2 regions of the Arthrobacter sp. 2MCAF15 genome follow, and region 2 is predicted to be linked to the other one. Evidence: predicted binding sites of a transcription regulator. Region 2 holds the regulator's gene; the other holds the start of a gene.
The links. The regulator HrcA, encoded in region 2, represses chaperone genes, less so after heat shock. The targets are predictions, from matches to a motif close to TTNGCACTCGNNNNNNNCGAGTGCNAA.
Positions count from the first base shown of each region.

Region 1: a site for HrcA is predicted at 1,487-1,513, ahead of groL (chaperonin GroEL). Genes of this name have one in related genera too.

Region 1 covers NZ_JBFRGZ010000012.1:7,109-10,492, reverse strand. The annotation lists gene groL (chaperonin GroEL) at 1-1,304, opposite strand, end outside; gene AB4089_RS14105 (ABC transporter substrate-binding protein) at 1,600-2,823, opposite strand; gene AB4089_RS14100 (cold-shock protein) at 2,934-3,137, opposite strand; gene AB4089_RS14095 (LytR C-terminal domain-containing protein) at 3,296-3,384, opposite strand, start outside.
Region 2 covers NZ_JBFRGZ010000006.1:99,405-102,788, forward strand. The annotation lists gene dnaJ (molecular chaperone DnaJ) at 1-771, opposite strand, end outside; gene hrcA (heat-inducible transcriptional repressor HrcA) at 835-1,848, opposite strand; gene AB4089_RS09245 (DUF3097 domain-containing protein) at 2,165-3,016, shown strand; gene AB4089_RS09250 (DUF4870 domain-containing protein) at 3,163-3,384, shown strand, end outside.

The DNA.
Region 1 (3,384 bases), on a different contig from region 2:
GCCTCGTCGCCGGAGAGCTGCAGGTTCGCAAACGCCTTGGCGCCGGCCTGGATCAGGGCAACGCCACCGCCGGCGACGATGCCCTCTTCGACAGCAGCCTTTGCGTTGCGGACGGCGTCCTCAATGCGGTGCTTGCGTTCCTTGAGCTCGACCTCGGTTGCCGCGCCGGCCTTGATGACTGCAACGCCGCCGGCCAGCTTGGCCAGGCGCTCCTGCAGCTTCTCGCGGTCGTAGTCGGAATCCGAGTTCTCAATTTCGGCGCGGATCTGGGACACGCGGCCGGCGATCTGGTCGGCGTCGCCTGCACCCTCGACGATGGTGGTCTCGTCCTTGGTGACAACAACCTTGCGGGCCTTGCCGAGGAGTTCGAGTCCGGCGGTCTCAAGCTTGAGGCCGACTTCCTCGGAGATGACCTGGCCACCGGTGAGGATGGCGATGTCGGCCAGCTGGGCCTTGCGGCGGTCGCCGAAGCCCGGAGCCTTGACGGCAACGGACTTGAAGGTGCCGCGGATCTTGTTGACGATCAGGGTGGCCAGGGCCTCGCCCTCGATGTCCTCGGCAATGATCAGCAGCGGCTTGCTGGACTGCATGACCTTTTCCAGGACAGCAACCAGTTCCTTGACGTTGGAGATCTTGGAGTTGACGATCAGGATGTACGGATCCTCAAGGACCGTTTCCTGGCGCTCGGCGTCGGTGACGAAGTAAGCCGAGATGTAGCCCTTGTCGAAGCGCATGCCTTCGGTGAGCTCCAGCTCCAGGCCGAAGGTGTTGGACTCTTCGACGGTGATGACGCCTTCTTTGCCGACCTTGTCGAGGGCTTCGGCGATCAGGGCGCCGATCTCGTTGTCGCCGGCGGAGATGGACGCGGTGGCGGCGATCTCTTCCTTGGTCTCGATTTCCTTGGCGGAGGCCAGGAGCTCGACCGTGACGGCTTCAACAGCCTTCTCGATGCCGCGCTTGAGGGACAGCGGGTCAGCACCGGCCGCGACGTTGCGCAGGCCTTCCTTGACCAGGGCCTGTGCCAGCACGGTTGCCGTGGTGGTGCCGTCGCCTGCGACGTCGTCCGTCTTCTTGGCAACTTCCTTGACCAGCTCGGCGCCGATCTTCTCGTAAGGATCGTCCAGCTCGATCTCCTTGGCGATGGAAACACCATCGTTGGTGATCGTGGGGGCGCCCCACTTCTTTTCGAGGACGACGTTGCGTCCCCGCGGGCCGAGGGTGACCTTGACGGCGTCGGCGAGGATGTTCAGGCCCCGCTCAAGACCGCGGCGTGCCTCTTCATCAAATGCAATGATCTTGGCCATAACGGCAGTAGTCCTTTCGGGACAGTCGTTAAGAATGAACCTTCGCTGTGGTGCCCGCGACGGACGATCCCTGCCCTGCGGCCTCTGTATGCCGCCGGGTCCGGGATCTCACCCCAGCAAGGTGTTCCTTTAGCTCCTGGACCGGCTGCCCCACTCCGCGGCCGGGCGGACCGGGCGTCGTGTTAGCAGTCAGTGCGCTGGAGTGCTAACTCAATAATTAGCACTCCCCCGGGGAGAGTGCAAGCAGTGGCCGGCCCGAACGGCCCGCCACGCGGGCACAATACGCTAGGAGCGATCAGCCGCCGCTGCTGCTGGCGGCTTCCGTTCCAGTCATCGTGGCCAGATTGTCCTCGCCGTAGGTGTAGACCATGTAGTTCGCTTCGGTGATGTCGCCGTGGGAATTAAAGTTGATCCGGCCGGATTGGCCGTCATAGTCCGGGCGCTGGCCTGCCCGGAGGGCATCTACGCAGTCCTTGTAGCTCGTGCACGTCTTGCTCGCGGGCTGGCTGGCTTGCTGGGCGGCTTGCGCTGCCCCGCCGGAGACCGTGACGAGGGACGCCGCGATGGAGGTTCCGGCGTCGTCCTCTGCCGCGGCGGCAGCGACGGCGGCCAGGATGACGGCGTCGTACGTCTCGGCGGCGAACACCATGTCCTTGAGCCCGGGATCAACGGCAACGAGGTCCGCCTGGAAGGCGGCGGAGGGGAACACGCCGGGCAGGATTCCGCGTGCGCCGTCGAGGGCCCGCGCCCCCAGTCCGGTGCCGTAGCGGCTGACCGCCCCGTCGCTGAGCACAAGTTTCTTGCCGGCAAGGCCGGCATTGTTCAGTTCGGCGATGGCACCCTGCGCGCCGTCCCGGGAGACCAGGACCACGGCGTCGGGATTTACGGCCTTCGCGGCGGCGGCAGCCTGCTGCGCCTGGCCGGGCGTGAACTCCGGGTCGGCCAGGACTTCCATTCCGGACTGCTTCGCCGCACCGACAACGGCTGCGGCGACGTCTTTGCCGTAGCCGCCTTCCTCGTGTACGACTGCCAGGGTCCTGGCGCCGCCGTCCTTGGCCAGCTTGGCCAGGACGGACGCCTGGGCGATGTCGGCCGCGGCGGTGCGGAAATAGTAGCCGCCGCTCTTGTAGTTGCTGAGCGCACCGGCGGCGTTGGCCGGCGAGATGACCGCTACCTTGGCGTTGGCCAGCACGTCGATGGCGGCAGGGGCACGGCTGGAGTCGGTGGGACCGATCACGACGTCGGCCTTGGCGGCGACCAGCGCTTTGGCCTGGGCTGCGGTGTCCGTGCTGATGGTTTCCGGCAGGAGCTCCACCGGTTTGCCCTTGTGGCCGCCGGCAGCGTTGATCTCCTTGATGGCGAGCTTGGCCGCCGCGAGCTGCGGGGCGTTCAGGAAGTTCTGCCGGCCGGTGTTGTCCAGGATCAGGCCGATGCGCAAAGTGCCGTCACCGCTCGCGTCGGCGCTGGCCAGGCGGGCGCTGCCGGCAGGTCCCAGGCAGCCCGTCAGGGCCAGTGCCATGGCTGTTCCGACCGCCAGGGCGCGCCCCACAGGAAGTGTTCCTTTCAGGCGTGCTCCCTTCAGGCGTGCTGAGGAGTCCCGCGGGGCGTTTTTGAGCGCGGCCAGTGCCACTAGGCGGGCCGGACGCTTTCGGCCTGCGGGCCTTTTTCGCCCTCGCCGACTTCCAGCTCCACCCGCTGGCCCTCGTCCAGGGCGCGGTAGCCCTCGCCGACGATCGCGGACCAGTGCACGAAGACCTCGTTCTCGGAACCGTCCACGGTGATGAAGCCGTAGCCCTTTTCGGCGTTGAACCACTTGACGGTTCCCAGTGCCATGGTGTCCACACTTTCAGCTAGCTTGCGTGCGGCCCACCTCAATGTGCGCCGCGGACTGCGAAGAGAAATCCGCAGATACTGTACCCACAGCGTCCCCCAGGAACGTTGGCGGCGGGCAGGGCCACGGCCTAATAGTTATTGAGGCGTAACCGGAATGGCTACTGGAAGCCGGGGCCAAGGACCACGACGAGGGGCAGGTTGAACTCCGTGGACTCCACGAGGGTGTCGATGCCCAGGAGCGTTCCGA
Region 2 (3,384 bases):
CGTGGCGTCGTTGTTGACCCGGATCTCCACGTACAGGTCCCCGGACGGGCCGCCGGCCGGCCCTGCCTCACCCTGGCCGGAGAGCTGGATGCGCGTGCCGGTGCCGACGCCGGCCGGGACCTTCACGGTCAGCGAGCGGCGGCTGCGGATCCGGCCCTGGCCGCTGCATTCGTTGCAGGGGTCCTTGATGACGGTGCCGAAGCCCTCGCAGGACCCGCAGGGTGCCGACGTCATGACCTGGCCGAGGATGGAGCGCACGGCGCGCTGGACCTGGCCGCTGCCGCCACAGATGTCGCAGCGCACGGGGTGGGTACCCTCGCGGCAGCAGGATCCGTCGCAGGTGGGGCAGACCACGGCCGTGTCGACTTCGAGCTTCTTGTTGACGCCGAACACCGCGTCGCGGAGGTCGATCCGGACGCTGATCAGCGCGTCCTGGCCGCGGCGGACCCGGGATGCCGGGCCGCCCTGGCCGCCACCGGCGCCGAAGAAGGTCTCGAAGATGTCCTGGAAGGCGAAGCCCTGGCCCGAGTAGCTGCCGCCCCCGAAGCCGTTGTCGGTGCCGTTTTCATTGCCGGTGGTGTCATAGACCCGGCGCTTCTGCGGATCGGAGAGGACCTCATAGGCATGGGTGACGGCCTTGAACCGGTCCGAGGCGTCTTCTCCCGGGTTCACGTCGGGGTGCAGGGTCCGGGCCAGTTTCCGGTAGGCCTTCTTGATCTCCTCCCCCGTTGCGTCGCGGGAGACTCCAAGAACGTCATAGTGGCTGCTCAAAGTGTGTATCTCTTCCTTTTCGTACTGCCGGTGGGGCAAGAAGTCGTGCTGGGTCCGGGCCGGTCAGGGCCCCAGGATCCTCGAAAGGTAGCGGGCCACCGCGCGCACGGCGGCCATGGTGGTGGGATAGTCCATCCGGGTGGGTCCAAGGACACCGACCTTGGCCGTGGCGTCCGGGCCGTAGGCCGTGGCCACGACGGAGGCCTCGGCCAGACCGTCGTAGGGGTTTTCCCGGCCGATGCTGACGGTCACGCCGCGTGGGTCTTCGGCCATTTCGCTGAGCAGGCGGAGCATGACCACCTGCTCCTCGAGCGCCTCCAGGACCGGGCCGATGCTCAGCGGGAAGTCCACGTTGGAGCGTGCGAGGTTGGCCGTGCCGGCCATGACCATCCGCTCCTCGCGGCTGCTCGTGGCCAGCGCCTCGAGGCCACGGGCAAGGGCCTGGGCCGCTCCCCGGCGCGCCGGCGGGCCGCTGGCAACCACTGTGGGCAGAAGCTGGGGCAGCAGGCTCAGCGGCGTTCCCGAGAGGCTCGCCAGGAAACTTGTACGCAGGTCGGCGAGGGCGTCGTCGGGAATGTCCTGTCCGACGTCGATGACGCGCTGCTCCACCTTGCCGGTGTCCGCGATGAGGACGATCAGCACCTTGCGGGGTGCCAACAGCACGAACTCAATGTGCCGCACCCTGGCGCGGCTGAGCAGCGGATACTGCACGACGGCGACCTGGTTGGTCAGGTGCGACAGGAGCCGCACGGTCCGGTCAAGGATGTCGTCGAGGTCCTCGGATCCTTCCAGCAGCGCCTGGATGGCCCGGCGCTCGGCCGGAGACAGCGGCTTCACCGCTGAGATCTGGTCGACGAAGAGCCGGTAGCCCTTGTCGGTGGGGATCCGGCCCGCGCTCGTGTGCGGTGCTGTGATCAGGCCTTCGTCTTCCAGCGCCGCCATGTCATTGCGGATCGTGGCGCTGGACACGCCGAGATGGTGGCGTTCAACGAGCGCTTTGGAACCAACGGGCTCACGCGAATGGACGTAGTCCTCCACGATGGCGCGCAGCACTTCGAGTTTGCGCGGTTCGCTCACGCTCCACCTCCAATCGACTGTCCCGCAGTCGGTGCCGCCCGCGTTGTACGGTCCGCGTCCAGAACTGGTGCGCGTGGTCCGCAACGGAACAAGTGTTAGCACTCGACATGCCTAAGTGCTAACCAGTCTAATATGACTCGCCGCGTTGTTAGCATTGGATTCGCTCCAGGCGTGGCCTGCGGGATCGCGTTTCCCGTCACATCGGGCGCGGGGACCGTGGCCGCTTCCGCCGGCGCCGCGCCCCTGTGGTCCGGTGCAGGCCACGGAGAGTTCCACTGACCGCCGTACATTCCGAGTGCAAAGTAAGCGTGTAGAGATGTCGTACCAGAACTGGGGACCCCAGGACCTGTCCGCCCCCGCCAAGACCGCGTTGCCGGAGGTACCGGTGGAACGCGGGATGGTCCTCGAGGAAGTCCAGTCCGGCTGGGTGGGTGCCGTGACCCGGGTGGAGAAGTCCGGCGGCATGCACGTCGTGGCGCTGGAGGACCGTCGGGGCAAGTCCCGCTCCTTCCGTTTAGGCTTTGGCTTCCTGTTGGAGGGGCAGCCGATCCGGCTGATGCCTCCGGCCCCCAGGAAGGCGGCGCCGGCCGCCGGTGCCGGCCGCACGGCGTCGGGCTCGGTCCGGGTGGCCGGGCAACGCGCCCAGGTGGCCAAGGCCAGCCGCATCTGGGTGGAAGGCAAGCACGACGCCGAGCTCGTGGAGAAGGTCTGGGGTGATGACCTCCGGGTGGAGGGCATCGTGGTTGAACCCCTGCACGGCATTGACGACCTCGCGGCCGCCGTGGCGGACTTCGGTCCCGGCCCGGGGCGCCGCCTGGGCGTGCTCGTTGACCACCTGGTGGCCGACTCCAAGGAGTCGCGGATCGCCGACGCCGTCATGGCCTCACCGGGCGCCGCAGGCAACGTGCTGATCGTGGGCCACCCCTACGTCGATGTGTGGCAGGCCATCCGGCCGGCGGTCCTGGGGATTGAGCAGTGGCCCGTGATCCCCCGCGGCGTCGACTGGAAGACAGGTATCCTGACGGCTTTCGGGTGGCCGCACTCGACGAAGGAGGATATCGGCCTCGGCTGGCAGAAACTCCTGGGGGCGGTCCGCAGCTACGCGGACCTGGAGCCGTCCCTGCTGGGCCGCGTCGAAGAGGTCATTGACTTCCTCACTGTGCCCTAGCCGGCGCAAGCTCTGACGCTCCCTGATCTCCATTTCCGCGCCAGAGCAAGTATTCTTGAATCGGCGGCCGCGCTCCCAGCGCGGCTCCGGCTATTCCAGGCACAACCCAGGCAGCAACGCATCACCGCAATCCGAAGGGCTTCACCGTGGCAGATAACGCACGCGAACACACGGGCAACCAGGCCGGCCATGGCCAGCCCCCGTACCATGGCGTTCCGGCAAATGCGCTGCCGTTGACGGCCAGCGAGGACCGCCAGTGGGCCACGCTCGCGCACTTCGGCGGCATCCTGGGCTGCGTGCCGTCGCTGCTGATCTACCTCATCTTCAAAGACCGCGGCCCGTTCACGGCGCAGGAATCCAAGGAAGCG